Regions from separate parts of the Pseudoalteromonas sp. T1lg65 genome, predicted to be linked through region 2. Evidence: predicted binding sites of a transcription regulator. Region 2 holds the regulator's gene; each other region holds the start of a gene.
The links. Region 2 encodes LexA, which represses DNA repair genes until DNA is damaged. Its sites were predicted from a motif close to TACTGTATNNNNATACAGTA; they were not measured.
Positions count from the first base shown of each region.

Region 1: a site for LexA is predicted at 3,321-3,340, ahead of ACSLBF_RS04730 (DNA topoisomerase III). Genes of this name have one in related genera too.
Region 3: a site for LexA is predicted at 3,382-3,401, ahead of imuA (translesion DNA synthesis-associated protein ImuA). Genes of this name have one in related genera too.

Region 1 covers NZ_CP196837.1:1,095,255-1,100,526, forward strand. Annotated here, with positions in the region: partial or broken gene ACSLBF_RS04715 (toprim domain-containing protein) at 666-740, shown strand; gene ACSLBF_RS04720 (hypothetical protein) at 966-1,877, opposite strand; gene ACSLBF_RS04725 (GNAT family N-acetyltransferase) at 2,701-3,177, shown strand; gene ACSLBF_RS04730 (DNA topoisomerase III) at 3,350-5,266, shown strand.
Region 2 covers NZ_CP196837.1:3,620,027-3,625,298, reverse strand. Annotated here, with positions in the region: gene ACSLBF_RS16125 (AraC family transcriptional regulator) at 1-781, shown strand, start outside; gene ACSLBF_RS16120 (NAD-dependent epimerase/dehydratase family protein) at 877-1,731, shown strand; gene lexA (transcriptional repressor LexA) at 1,869-2,480, shown strand; gene coxB (cytochrome c oxidase subunit II) at 2,837-3,982, shown strand; gene ctaD (cytochrome c oxidase subunit I) at 3,979-5,272, shown strand, end outside.
Region 3 covers NZ_CP196837.1:2,734,641-2,739,912, forward strand. Annotated here, with positions in the region: gene ACSLBF_RS12020 (error-prone DNA polymerase) at 1-1,269, opposite strand, end outside; gene ACSLBF_RS12025 (Y-family DNA polymerase) at 1,269-2,603, opposite strand; gene imuA (translesion DNA synthesis-associated protein ImuA) at 2,683-3,369, opposite strand; tRNA gene ACSLBF_RS12035 (tRNA-Asp) at 3,866-3,942, opposite strand; tRNA gene ACSLBF_RS12040 (tRNA-Asp) at 3,974-4,050, opposite strand; tRNA gene ACSLBF_RS12045 (tRNA-Asp) at 4,092-4,168, opposite strand; tRNA gene ACSLBF_RS12050 (tRNA-Asp) at 4,219-4,295, opposite strand; tRNA gene ACSLBF_RS12055 (tRNA-Asp) at 4,328-4,404, opposite strand; tRNA gene ACSLBF_RS12060 (tRNA-Asp) at 4,435-4,511, opposite strand; tRNA gene ACSLBF_RS12065 (tRNA-Asp) at 4,541-4,617, opposite strand; gene ACSLBF_RS12070 (TIGR03503 family protein) at 4,727-5,272, opposite strand, start outside.

The sequences.
Region 1 (5,272 bases), 1.4 Mb from region 2:
TGTGTTGCATAATCACTTTTTGGGCTGAGCCGCTAACCGCTCGGTGTGTCAGATTTGGGGTTATTTATGCTATGGGAATTTGCTTTTTAGAGGCTCTAGCTCTACTAGCTAGTTTAATCAGCTTAGCTATATTACTACTTAAGCTTTCCCTGCATTGCTCAGCGCTTAATATGTCACCATTACACCTAAGTTTGGCTAGATAATCAAATATTTTTTACATGTACTAAGGATGCTAGTCTGAGCAAGTAAGCACGTTAACTGATTGATTTTTATCAAACTTTACTGCCGACTAGTTCGTTCTGCTATCGTTGTTGTTGCATCCAAGCATGTCCGCTTGTCAGGGAGTTTCTTTTCTTGTCAGTTTTAATAATGAAAGCACTAATATAATTATCGATATGGGTCTAGGAAAGACTTATACCGACTTTATTAGACCAGATTTAACAGCTCTAAAGCATCGTGGCTCTAGTATTGATTTGTTAGTGGTGATCCAGTCGATAACGATCATATCGAAACAAAGAATCAATGACACCCATCACTATTTACAATTATGCTGGGGTAATGAGCTTAAAAAAGGTGGTTTCACTACGCCTACACACCAACCCTAAGCTAGTCATTTTCAAAAAACTTCGCTATGATAACTGTATAAATACACAGTTTAAATTGTTATGAGACTTTATATCGCCGAAAAACCCTCCTTGGGTCGCGCCATTGCGGATGCCTTGCCAAAACCTCACAGTAAAACAGAATCTAAGACACCCACCGCTATGTTTATTCATGCTATGGCACTAATTTATGGTGGGTGTCAGCGATTTATGCGTTTCAGCGATTTATGCGTTTAGCAGTCGCAAAGTGATACTTATACGCTGAGGTTGTTTTTAGCAAAAAAAGTACAATGTTAATGACACAAACAGTGGCTTATACTCTTGTTAAAACCAATGGGTGTCAGCTACAGTTGTGCTTGAAAACTACGATGTAGCCACTTCTTCTCGGGTACGTTGGACTAGCGGTACTATGGGATTACTTTTCGAATAGTGCTCAAGTTCGTCAATCATGACATCCCAAATCCGGACAACATCTGGTTGAATAATTTCACTATTGACAGCGTTTAGTGCAGTGTTAAGTAAGTTTTCTCTTACTTTTATCATGTCTTGTTTGCTACCGTTACGTAAGAAGTTGTTCTGTCCATCGTACGCATATACGAAGCCATATGGATGGGTGCTCCCTTTATGCGTAATCTCTCCAAACTTCCCCTTTACTTCGTTATGAATTTTATCAATTCTATCTTTATTGCTAACATATTCTTTTGCTTTCTTTAGGTATGACGCTATGGTCTTCGGGTCAACTATATTCTCAGGCGAGTTTGTGTTGTTATAGTCAGGTTGCTTTTGGAAAACTAATACCTGTGAAGCTAAGAAAGCATATTGGCTGACCGCTGTATAATATCCACCGATCCAAGTCGCATCATCTTTATCATCCAATATATTACAAGCATCTTTGCAGAGGTCTAAAGATTCAAATAAACGCTCCCTCTTTTCCTTAATTCCGATATTACTTCTTCCTTCTTCAAATCTATCAAGGCTTTTTTGAAGCTTATTATAAGCATCTACTAAAGGTTGCTTTGAAACAATTTCTTTAATGCTCAGTAACTGAGTGGTAATGGAAATACGGATAAAATCAGATTTCAAATAATCTTTTGTAGATCCACTTTTACCAAAGATGTAACTCCATGCTTTGCCGGCCAAGGGGGAGGTAATCACATTTAGAGCTTGCGATGCAAAATTCCGTGCCGCGAATTGAGGTGCAGTAGTTCCTAAAGTAGTAGTTTTTAAGGCATCTTTATCAGCTAGGCTTTCAAAATTAAAATCTGTGCTATTCATTTTATTTCCTTAGATATTTACAACATAGAGGCTTCGTTTTTGTCTCATGAGGTATATTGAATAATTGTGCTACATTCAAACTCTCAAAGAGCAAAGTAAAATCTAGCACTGATAAAAATTAATAATAATTACTGCTGATTACACGGGGTTACATCCTGTTTTTGTGACAGTGGTTGGTTACATATTAGCGGCAGGAAAATATTTTGACTCTACACCACTAGGTATAAATGAATTGAAAGTCACGTGCCCTTTAGATTACCAATTGACTTTTGCGCACATGGGTACGGTTGGTCAGAATCAGCGAAGTATGATTTAGCGGTCTAACCGTACATCTGATTAGAACTTTTTTTACCATGCAGTGTGACTTAGCCACTTAACCGACCTACTTCAATGTTCGCGTAGCTTGGATAAGTCGAAGGTGCTATCCAACAATCTGACACGTCATATATTACATTTAATAGATGCCGAATTAACGGCACAATTAACAAACTAAAACTCTCTAAATTAGATATTTTTCGAAGCATTCAAAACTTAATTAAGTGTCTGAATTTATTGAAATAAAAAATACGATGTTTTATTGGCACAAATTTATGGTGGGTGTACAGCGATATACTCAGCCCCCTCAAGGTAAGCGATTTCATTACATTCTTTATGTGTGTCTAAGCCAATGAAAAGTATGCTATGTTTGTTCATACTAGTTTCTGCTGCTTAGTTATTTGACAAACTAATTATGGCTCTGGCTTTTAGCTAACCCACGAAAATGCGGAGGTTGAACCGTGTGGGGAGTCATTATGTCTAGGCCAAGAGTATTTTAGAGTAGAGCATGTCGATAGAAATAATCAGCGAAGCAGCGTGGCCTGAAATACTAAAACTACAATCAGAGGTCTACCTGCTTGTCGAACCAGAAAGTCTTGAGGTGTTAAAGGACAAATGGAATAGAACCCCCAAATGCTGTTTTATCTATCGAGACTGTGAAGAACTAAAGGGTTATTTGTTAGCGCACTCTTGGAATAAAGAGCAGCCTCCGAAGTTGTTTAACGCCTTACCTAAAGAAACTGAAGGGGACATCCTATTTCTTCATGACTTGGCAATTACAAGCTCCTCATTTGGCCAAGGCATTGGTTCAAAACTGATGAAGCATCTGGTTGGGATTGCAACTGGTTTGGGTTTCAAAGAAATTAGGTTGGTTTCAGTCCAGAACTCAGAGTTGTTTTGGCAAAGGCACGGCTTTAAACCGTTGTCGAAAAATGTGTGCAAAAGTTATGGTGCTGATGCGCAATTGATGTGGCGAAAACTCTAGGCCTAAAGTTAAATCCAAGAGAAGAATCAATGACACCCATCACTATTTACAATTATGCTGGGGTAATGAGCTTAAAAAAGTGGTTTCACTACGCCATACACACCAACCCTAAGCTAGTCATTTTCAAAAAACTTCGCTATGATAACTGTATAAATAAACAGTTTGTTGAGTTATGAGACTTTATATCGCCGAAAAGCCCTCCTTGGGTCGCGCCATTGCGGATGCCTTGCCTAAACCTCACAGTAAAAAAGACGGTCATATTCAGGCTGCAAATGGCGATATTGTGACTTGGTGTATCGGTCACCTGCTAGAGCAAGCAGAGCCGGAAGATTACGATGCTAAGTATAAAAAATGGCGGCATGAAGACTTACCTATTATTCCCTCGCAATGGCAATTTAAAGCGAAAAGCAAAACCCGAAAACAACTAACTGTGGTTAAAAAGCTCATTGGTCAGGCGAGCGAAGTGGTGCATGCTGGCGATCCCGACCGAGAAGGTCAATTGCTGGTGGATGAAGTGATTGAATACGCAAAGCTTTCTACCAATAAAAAGTCGCAAGTCAAAAGGCTTTTAATCAGTGATTTAAATTTGTCCGCGGTAAAAAAAGCACTGAACTCGTTGAAGTCTAATCAAGCGTTTGTGCCATTAAGCGTATCTGCGTTGGCTCGCGCCAGAGCCGACTGGTTATTTGGAATGAACCTCACTCGTGCATATACCTTGGCGGGGCAACGTGCAGGCGTACAAGGCGTGTTGTCAGTTGGACGAGTACAAACGCCAGTATTAGGACTGGTGGTTAGGCGCGATTTAGAAATAGCTGAGTTTGTCTCAAAACCATTTTATGAAGTGCTAGCCCAAATTAACAAACCAGAATGGGGGATATTTGCAGCCAAGTGGCTACCCAGTGAAGCGTGTCAGCCTTACATGGATGAAGAAGGGCGCGTCTTGGTTAAGGCCTTAGCTGAAAATGTCGCTGTGCGAGTGACGGGACAAAACGCGGAAGTTGAACGTGTTGAGCGCAAAGAGAAAAAACAAAACGCGCCGCTGCCTTACAACCTCTCGGCATTACAAATCGACGCCAATAAACGTTACGGCATGTCAGCTCAGTTGGTGTTAAATATCTGCCAAAGCTTATATGAAAAACATAAACTCATTACCTATCCGCGTTCAGATAACCGCTATATTCCAAAAGAGCACTGGCAAGAACGCCACGATGTATTAGCGGCAGTTGTAAATAACAATGGGGTAGAGCAGGGCCAATTCGAACAAGCGGATACAGAGCGTAAAAGCAGTTGTTGGAACAGTGCAAAAGTCGACGCGCACCATGCCATTATTCCAACCAGCAAAAAGCTTAAGTCGGCTCAGCTTGGGCAAAAAGAGCTGCAAGTATACCAGCTAATAGCGAGACAATATTTAGCGCAGTTTTACCCGCCATATCGATACAACGAGAGCAAAGCTTGGTTAAGGATCGCCGGTGGTGAATTTTTGGCATCTGCTAATCAAGTATTAGATCTTGGTTTTAAGGTACTGTATCAAAATAAAGATAAGCCAGAGCAAGAAGAGAAGCTGCTACCACCGCTGGAAAAAGGCGAGATACTGCACTGTGAAAATGCAAAAGTGATTGAAAAGCAGACCCAGCCTCCAAAGCATTTTACTGAGGCTACCTTGTTGAGTGCGATGACAGGTATCGCACGTTATGTTGAAGATAAGTCTATTCGTAAAGTACTGAAAGAGACCGACGGGCTAGGTACTGAGGCAACGAGAGCAGGGATCATTGAGTTACTGTTCAAACGGGGGTTTTTACAAAGACAAGGCAAACAGATTTTAGCGACCGATCTTGGTAAGGCGTTTATTTTAAGTTTACCTGCATCGCTTTCAATGCCAGATAGAACTGCGCTTTGGGAATCTCAGCTTGGTCAAATTGCCAGTAAAGAAGCCAGCTATCAACAGTTTATGTCACCACTTTGCGAGGAGTTGGGGAGCTTTATTGATTTGGCACAAAGCATTAATGTTGATAGGTTAAAAGGCCTGCCAAGCAGGCCAGTTAAAAGACGCTTTTCAAGAAGAAGTACAAGCAAAAAGCCTAAAGTGTAGTAGCAC
Region 2 (5,272 bases):
ATCCTCAAGTTCTAAGAGAGTAAGCCTTTCCTCAGGGCAGCTTTTGTTACTACCTAGTGGTTCTGAGCATAAGCTTATGAGTCAGCAAGGGGTTGACTGTGTAGATATAGATAAGGCTTTAGAAACAGGCATAACATCGCTGGGAGGAAAGGGGGAACATTGCTTCATGATGTGTGGAAGCTTTGTATTTGATCCATTGCATAATTGGGGGGTCTCTAGTTTAGCGATAGATTTACCTGAGTATATTGTTATCGATGCAGTCAGAGGGAGCCATCTTGCACTCGTACTTGATTGGATATATCGAGAAAATGAAGTGAAACCTATCGGTAGCCAGTTGAATATCGAACATCTTCTTAAGCTTCTGTTGATGGAAGTCATTCGAGATTTATCTACAAAGACCCATTATTTCGGCTGGATCCCAGCTATCCATGACCGATTTTTAGCACCCGCTATCATAATGATACAAAAAGATTATTCAAGACACTGGACGTTAGAAAAATTGGCTGAGCATAGCGCGCTGTCTAAGTCTGCTTTCTCCAAACGATTTAAAACACAAACTGGCTATTCACCGATCAGCTTTCTGAATCAATGGAGGTGTTTAGTGGCTGCAAAACTGCTGGTATTAAATAAGCATTCAGTACAAGACATAGGGATTAATGTAGGCTTTCAGTCTGGTGACGTGTTTATCCGTAACTTTAGAGCGTTTTATCACACAACGCCCAAGCGATATCGACTCCAGCATCAGAGAGGGAGTGGTGCCAAATCGACGATTATAGGATAGTCATCGACGAATCATCCAATAATTGAGTGCGTCTATTTTTGCAATCCTTCTTGGAGAGTATGCTGTTGGCAGCTTAAATGAATTAAGGTGAAAACATGCAAACACAAAAGGTTATTGTCACAGGTGGGACTGGAAATATTGGTAGCGCGGTTGTTTCTGAATTACTCGCGAATGATTATGTAGTTTATATTCTTTGTCGATCTGAAGTTAGCGCTCTAAGCGCTAAGCAATTGGGTGCAAGGGTAATAACGGGGAATATTGAACAGCCAGAATCTTGGCTGAGCTGGCTAGATGAGGCTACTGCATTGATTCATACAGCTTGTGGCTTCAACCAGAATATGGGCGATATAGACATCAAGTTAATGAAGTCAATTTGTAGATATCTGTCTAGCCGCAACCTTGGTATTACAATGATTTATACTTCTGGCTGCTGGACTTATGGAGAAAGTGAGCAAGCAATTACCGAACAATTTCCCAAACTGGCGATAGATGATTTTACTTGGATGTTAAGTAGTATCGACTATTTACGGTCTCAAAAATGTGTTGATCTGCGTATCGTTAGTCCAACCAATGTTGTTGATAAAAATGAACTTAACGTACCCCCTGTATTTCTTTGGGAATTAAAACGCTGTGGACACATTTGTTTGCCAGGGGGAGTTAGTCAGTCTTGGTCTGTTGTTGAAAGAGAAAACCTGGCTGAGTTATATCGACTGGTGTTAGAGCTAGGCGAGCCCGGCGAAGAATACATTGGTGTAGGTGAAGCAAAATTTAATATAGTGCAATGGTTAAAAAAAACGAATGACGTTGATGTCTTAACAGACAGAATAAGTGAATGGAAATCAATTTATGGCAATTGGGTTGAAGGGTATGCATTGCAACAGTATTTTTCCAGTGATAAAGCAATTGTGGAGCTTGGTTGGCAACCAAAAGCTATTAGTTCGTTAAATTAGCTGCATTTGTTATAAAAGGCTACGCCGTTAGTTTGGCTTTCCTAGCGGAAACCATACGAGGTTGCTCTATTTGGCGTTGCCATTTTTCGTTAACTGTATATACTCACAGTAAATGCACTGTATGGAAAACCAGTTATATGCGACCATTAACCAAACGACAAGAACAAGTTTTTGAACTGATCAAAGTGTTTATTAAAGACACGGGTATGCCTCCAACTCGAGCTGAAATCGCTGATGCATTAGGATTTAAAAGTGCAAATGCTGCAGAAGAACACCTAAAAGCACTTGCGAAAAAAGGCGTTATCGAAATGGTGCCAGGTGCAAGTAGAGGTATACGGTTGGCAGAAGACGACAGTGAAGAAGGATTGCCTGTCATTGGTCGGGTCGCTGCGGGTGAGCCTATTCTTGCTGAACAGCACGTTGAGTCCCATTATAACGTTGATGCCAGTATTTTTAAGCCACATGCCGATTACCTACTTCGAGTTAATGGAATGAGCATGAAGGATATTGGTATTTTAGATGGTGATCTTCTCGCAGTGCATCGAACTCAAGTGGCTGAAAATGGTCAGGTGGTTGTAGCTCGAGTTGAAGATGATGTCACTGTTAAACGCATTGAGAAGAAAGGTGCAAAAGTACTGCTGCACGCAGAAAATGAAGAGTTCTCCCCAATAGAAGTCGATCTAACGTCGCAAAATTTCGCAATAGAAGGGTTGGCTGTCGGGATTATTAGAACTGCTGACTGGATGTAATTAAGGATGACGTTGCTGATAAAAATGCAGTAGCGTCATCTTTTTGTAAAAAAATAGACAAATATCTTACTTTTTGCCGCTTAGTATCATGAAGAAGCCTTAAATTAGGCTTTGTAAATACAAATCGTTGCTTTCACTATCCTGAATTTATTAGATTATTTCTCCATCTTTTCTGCTTTCGTAGCGCACTTAACTAAAAACTTATTAACATTCTATTCTCAAATTTCTTGCCATTTTGAAGATCCTCGACTAATTGGTTAATAGTCGTGCAGTAAGTCCATGTATACGTGGGCATTATGACAGTCATCCAATAATAACAAGAGGCACAGCTAGACTGGCCTTGAAGGAGACGTCAAATGAAAATTTGTCGAATAGTTACCGTTATTGTCATTGCGCTAGTTTCTGAGTTTGCACTTGCTAACAGCGCGTACAATATGCGGCAAGGAGTTACAGACATTAGTCAGCAAGTCTACGACCTACACATGACGATATTTCTGATCTGTTGTGCAATCGGTGCTGTGGTATTTGCGGTAATGTTTTGGGCGCTATTAAAACATCGAAAATCCAAAGGCGTTGTGCCAGCTCAGTTCCATGAGAGTACAAAAGTTGAGATTTTGTGGACTGCAATTCCATTTGTCATTTTGATTGCGATGGCTATTCCGGCTACGAAAACCTTGATTGCAATGGAAGATACGAGCAAAGCGGATCTTACTATTAAGGTAACTGGCTCGCAATGGAAATGGCACTATGAATACATGGGCCACGATGTAGAGTTTTATTCCTTACTTTCTACCCCAAAAGATCAAATAAATGATCAACAAGACAAGACAGAAAATTACCTATTGGAAGTGGATAAACCTTTGGTTATACCCACAGATAGAAAGGTTCGTTTTTTGATGACATCTGACGATGTTATTCACTCTTGGTGGGTACCTGACTTTGCTGTCAAAAAGGATGCCAACCCTGGGTTTATAAATGAAGCCTGGACTAAGGTAAATGAAGAAGGGACTTATCGAGGTCAATGTGCTGAACTGTGTGGAAAAGACCATGGTTTCATGCCGGTTGTAGTTGAAGCTGTAGCGCCGGAAAAGTTTGATTCTTGGCTAGCTAATGCGAAGGCAGAGAAACTGCAAGCGCAGGCAGAATCAGAGGCAATTGCTCAGCAAACGCTGTCGAAAGAAGAATTGATGACAGTGGGTGAACAAACCTATATGGCGTACTGTGCAGCATGTCATCAGCCAACAGGGCTTGGTTTACCTGGGGTTTTTCCAGCGCTTAAAGACAATAAAGTTGTACTGGGTGATGTGAAAGAACACATAGATGTATTGCTTTTAGGCCGTCCTGGTACCGCAATGCAGGCATTTGCTAAACAGTTAACGATTAAGCAGTTGGCTGGTGTCATCACTTATAAACGTAACAGCTGGGGAAATGATACGGGAGAAGTCATACAACCTAGTCAAGTACAAGCAGAAATTGACGCGCTAGAGGAGGCTGGAAAATGAGTGCCATAGTCGAAGAACATTCCCATCACAGTGCACCAAAAGGCCTTAAGCGGTGGCTTTATACTACAAACCATAAAGATATAGGCACGTTATATCTCATATTTTCTTTAACCATGTTCCTCATTGGTGGAGCAATGGCAATGGTTATCAGGGCTGAGTTATTCCAGCCTGGTTTACAACTTGTAGACCCCCATTTTTTTAATCAAATGACAACAGTACATGGTCTGATCATGGTATTTGGGGCTGTTATGCCAGCGTTTACAGGTTTGGCTAACTGGATGATCCCTATGATGATCGGTGCTCCTGATATGGCTCTGCCTCGAATGAATAACTGGAGCTTTTGGATACTACCATTTGCGTTTGCAATTCTGTTACTGTCGTTGTTTCTAGAAGGCGGAGGTCCGGCTTTTGGTTGGACATTCTATGCGCCACTTTCTACGACCTACAGTAATGACAACACGGCATTTTTTGTGTTTGCTGTCCATATAATGGGTATTAGCTCGATAATGGGAGCGATCAATGTAATCGTAACGATCGTTAACCTCAGGGCACCAGGAATGACTTGGATGAAGTTACCCTTGTTCGTTTGGACTTGGTTGATCACCGCGTTTTTACTTATCGCAGTGATGCCTGTACTGGCAGGTGCTGTTACGATGGTTCTAACTGATAAGTTTTTTGGTACTAGCTTCTTTGATGCTGCAGGTGGCGGAGATCCCGTGATGTTCCAGCATATTTTTTGGTTCTTTGGTCATCCAGAAGTCTACATAATGATTCTACCTGCATTCGGGATTATCTCGACGATAGTACCGACTTTCTCACGAAAAAAACTATTTGGTTATGCCTCAATGGTGTACGCCACAGCATCAATTGCTTTACTGTCGTTTGTGGTCTGGGCCCACCATATGTTTACCACTGGTATGCCACTAGCTGGTGAATTGTTCTTTATGTATGCGACTATGCTTATTTCAGTACCGACCGGCGTTAAAGTATTTAACTGGGTAGCCACCATGTGGCGAGGGGCCATCAGTTTTGAGGTCCCGATGCTGTTTTCAGTCGCTTTTATTGTGTTATTTACTATCGGTGGATTTTCAGGGTTGATGCTTGCGATAACCCCTGCTGATTTCCAATACCATGATACATACTTTGTTGTGGCCCATTTTCACTATGTATTAGTGACCGGTGCCGTGTTCTCTATTATGGCGGCAGCCTACTATTGGTTACCTAAGTGGACAGGGAACATGTTTGACGTGAAATTGGCAAAATTACACTTCTGGTTGTCTTTGGTCAGCG
Region 3 (5,272 bases), 890 kb from region 2:
TTGTGACAGCTCTATGCCAAGCGCTTTACCTACATCTCTCAGCGCACTTTTTAGACGGTAAGTAATCACCGTCGCCGCCAGTGCAGCTCGCTGACGACCATACTTTTTATAAATATATTGGATCACTTCTTCACGGCGATGATGTTCAAAATCAACATCAATATCTGGCGGCTCATCACGCTCTTTACTGATAAAGCGCTCGAACAATACGCCCACCTGTCTTGGATCAACCGCAGTGATCTCTAAGCAATAACACACTACCGAGTTAGCAGCAGAGCCTCGACCTTGATATAAGATCCCTTGCCGTTTAGCAAACATCACAATGTCGTGAATGGTAATAAAAAAGAATGGGTAATCCAGTTGTTCAATTAAGTCGAGTTCCTTATCGATGATAGCTGCAATATCAGTTGGTACGCCGTCAGGGAATCGACTCTTTTTACCTTGCTCCACCAACTGCCTAAGGTAAGCGATTGGCGTTTTCCCCGTTGGGACTAACTCCTTTGGATATTGATAATTCAGTTCGGATAGTGAAAACTGGCAGGCATTAGCGATTTTCACCGTCTCTACTAGCCATTCACCTTTAAAAAGCTTGCTCAACTTATGTAAAGGTCGTAACGCTTGCTCGGTATTCGTCAGCAGTTTTTCAGGAATGGCATCTATTGTTTTATTCAGACGGATCGCCGTTAGCGTATGCTGTAGTGCCTGACGTGACGTACAATGCATCACCACTCCACCGACGGCACAAATAGGAATGCTATAAGTTGTAGATAAAGATTCCGTATGGCGTAGCTTCACAGCATCTTGCTCAGTAAGTAGCCTTTGGTAAGCTATCCATAATCGTCCTTGGTGATACTTTTTCAGCCACTCAAGGTGAGCGACATCATGCTTATTGCCTGTAGGCAAGAATAGCAATAAGCCATGCTTAATAGACATAAGATCCCAGTCGCTCAGCTGGTATTGGCCTTTTTCACTGCGTTGCCGTGCGTTACTGATAACACGACACAGCTCACTGTAAGCCAGATGAGTGGGACACAAAACAACGACTTCCATGCCTCGATGTTTAAGCAAACTGCCAATAATGAGCTTAAGCTTTAGCTGGTGTGTTTTGTGATAGGCGTAGGCACGTACCACGCCTGCTAATGAACATTCATCCGTAATCGCAAGCGCTTGATACTCCAGAGCATCAGCCTGCCGTACCAATTCTTCCGGTTTTGATGCACCCGTTAAAAACGAAAAGTTACTTTGCGCGCATAGCTCAGCGTATTCCATTAGCAGAATACTCCATGTAAAAACCAGCGTTGTTGGCTATCTCTAAATACCCAAAGTAGCTGCTGTTGCTGATTACGAACAATAAAGTAATCTCGTTGGATTGTGTGGCCATCCCACCATCCTGTTGCAATACGCTCGGGACCAGACACATGCTGGACTTTTTCAGTCAAAGGCTGGGGCTCAGGCAGTAGCATGCTCGGTCTGAATTTAGGGCTTAGTGGTAGTTGTTTGTCACATCGTCTATCATGATAGCGCGTCGCGTATTCAGGCCTTGGATCTCCAGTTAACGATGGAAAACAAACACTGCCATGACCCAGCTTGGCGCGCAGTAAGGATAACAGAGCAAGTTCACTCATCGCCGTTTGTTGGCGAGTAAACAAGTCTGGTGTTGTTACCTCTTGTGTCAGCAGTTTATCCACTTTTAAGCGCACTTCTTGCACTGGCGCTAAAAGTGTTATTGGTGCTAATTTCAAATCTAATAAGCGCTTCCAATACTGCGCCTGATATTGTGGCTCAGCGCTGCTTACCTCTAGTTCGACAGCTTCTGCATCTCTGAGTAAAAAATAAAAATGTAATGTGCTGGCCAGCTTATTACGGCATCGTAAAAAGGCCTCTAGCTTCAGTAACATATTCATTAATAATGCGTCTATCCAAGCCAATAGCTCTGCTTCATAAAGGAGTGGCACAGTAAGCTCAAAAGTTTCAGTAGGTTGGTAGAACTTGGCTGTTTCATGAAATTTACCAAATAAGCAGCCTATATAATGCACTACTTCACTATCAAATCGCTTAGATAATTCTGATATCGATAAATGCTGTAACTGCCCTACAGTTTTGATCCCAGCACGACGTAGCTGCTCAATTGCTTTACTATCTAACTCGGTATTTGCTAAAGCAATACTATATAGCCGTTTGCTAGTCTGAGCTTGACTGATATCGACACGATTAATACCTTGCTGAGCAAGCAACTTGGCCATTTTTATCGAACAGGCATTAGCATATCGATAGCTTAGTGTTAGTGGTTTTAATACGTCGTCAGCTGCCTGCCAAAAAGCAGCCACTGAGGGGTAAATCGCCAGCATAGTATCAACTTTTAGTGCGACACCTTTGCAACTATCAATACAAAGATCTGCACTGACGTTATAAAGCACAGTAGCTATCTGAGTCATGCTCTGTCTTTCTAACTCAGCATCATAAGATAATACTTGTAAGTGCTCACAAAGGGATATTGCCGTACCAAGTCCCATTCCCGCCTTAATTCCTTGAACTTCAGCATGCTGATTTAATTGCACTACTTGGTTCTTTCTGCCATCGATAATAATAATGGCTTTTGTCATTTCCTCTGTCATTGATGTAGTTAGCAAGCTTTCCAATTGTAACTTTGGAAAGTAAATATAGAGCCACTGCATTATTACCTCAGCTGCTCAACCGTTGCTGAGCATGAGTCAGCATGACTATATTGTTTGCTGTACCAAATGGCTGATGGGCTTGCAGCTCAGGCCAATAAAACCGGTTTTCTAGTTTAACTGTTGCATGACTAAAGTTGCCTCTATGCTTTTTTATCTCTATCTGGATACCTGACTCTTGCGCTTTAACAGATAAGGATAAAGCAATCGGCAATGACCCCATAAATGCATTATTATGTAGCGCAAAGAGTCGACAGTCTCCCTGTTCCGCAGCGAGCTGCAAGCGTTTCACCACCGCGACCTCAAACTGTTCATGCCATAGCATTACCGTGCCACAGGCACCACTTTTTAAGCATTGCTCGGCGCTCCATAACGCATCTTTATGGGAATCACACTCTAATAGCATCAACTCATCGGCTCTAACCCCTTGATATGCTAGTGCTTCTGCATAAATACAACTTGGTGGTTGGATCAACACCTTAATACGTTCATCTTGGCCTAAATGCGGTAATAACAAACGTAACTCACCAGAGCCAAAAAGGGATTCAACTAAGATCATTCCATGCCGCGGCCAGCCACCATAAAGTGCCGTATCCAACTCTTTAAATCCTGTTGAAATAGTCTCCATAGCATGTCGATGTCCCCGACCACGCCAGACCAAATGCTTACGCTGTAACAAATTAAGGAAATCAGCCATACGTCACCCAAACACTGTTTATATATACAGTATATTCAAAGTGGGCGAGATCGCAAGATGAACACGGCAAGATCTTATTGCACTAAATGCAACTTATACCAATCCACTTAATGAAGTGATCTATTTTGAGGCAAGGAAAACTTGGCGATAGCACCGCTATCGCGTCCTGCTACGCTTAGGTACCTATATCCGTGTACGCAAGGCAAGAATTTTGCTATTTAGTTGTTCTAAATGAGAAATTTTTAGCGCAGCTATCGTCAGATTTAATCTTTCAAAATGATTAAGTGTTATTGCGAATTGGTATTAAAACCGTAGACAACGGGTTTCTCTCAAATGAAGCATATACTAATGTGAGTTGGTATTAGTGCGTATTGTATCGAAAACATACAATCAGGAACGGAAAAGGTAAAAGTTAAGTAAGGAGATCAGTAAAAATAATTGTATTTCTTTAGATTAAAAGACAGGGAAGAATATAGAAAAATATAGATTTACTAAATGGCGGAGTGGACGGGACTCGAACCCGCGACCCCCGGCGTGACAGGCCGGTATTCTAACCAACTGAACTACCACTCCGCAGCGATAGATTTAGTAAGATATCAATAAATGGCGGAGTGGACGGGACTCGAACCCGCGACCCCCGGCGTGACAGGCCGGTATTCTAACCAACTGAACTACCACTCCGCTGAGATATCTTGATGACTTTAATTGACTCTGATTTGTGTTGGCGGAGTGGACGGGACTCGAACCCGCGACCCCCGGCGTGACAGGCCGGTATTCTAACCAACTGAACTACCACTCCACAGAGTAAATAAGCTGCCATTGAGCTTATAAAAATTTGCATATTAAAACTGGCGGAGTGGACGGGACTCGAACCCGCGACCCCCGGCGTGACAGGCCGGTATTCTAACCAACTGAACTACCACTCCACAGAGTATTAATATGACTGCTTCTAAAGTGTTGGCGGAGTGGACGGGACTCGAACCCGCGACCCCCGGCGTGACAGGCCGGTATTCTAACCAACTGAACTACCACTCCAAAGAAGCATGCACCATTGAAATAAGTAATTGGCGGAGTGGACGGGACTCGAACCCGCGACCCCCGGCGTGACAGGCCGGTATTCTAACCAACTGAACTACCACTCCAGCGTGTACTTATAAATACTGAGGAAAATTGGCGGAGTGGACGGGACTCGAACCCGCGACCCCCGGCGTGACAGGCCGGTATTCTAACCAACTGAACTACCACTCCGCATGCATTTTTGCAGTATTTGCTGTAAGGGGTGCTCCCTGACAGCGGCGTGAATAATACGAATGACCCCTTCTTGAGTCAACCGTTTTTTTAAAAAAAACCGGGTTTTTTAGTTATCTTTCATTGAAAGGTTCAAAATATCACCTGATTTGTTATTTTTTGAACCATTCTCTTGTTGCTCGTCTTCCGAAGCTTCCAATTGGCCCAAATCAAGTACTTCGGCTTTCTTCTTAAAGGGGTTGGTTGGTAAAGATATTTTTGGTAGTAATGGCTTATTTTGGACAAAAACACGCACTAAAGCCCAACCAATTAGTAGTACCAATAAGTTGCCCGCTACAATAATTGTGACCAGTAGTTCAGTACTCATTTTAGGCTCTGGCTTGGGCTTAATTTTTTTGATTAAGTCAGGACGTTCAATAATAGAAAGTTCAGGGACTTTTTCAATCGGTCTTTCTATCTCAAAATTGTAATTAGGCAGTGTTGCCATAAATTCACGACCATTGATATTTTCGCCAAATACAGAAATTTCTACGCTGTATCGACCCCAGTCATAGTTTTTAATTCCTAATTGACGATATAGTCGCTCTTGCGCGTCTAACGTAAATATTTGTTCTTCACCATTGGGATATAGCACCTTCCCCTGAAACAGTATGGT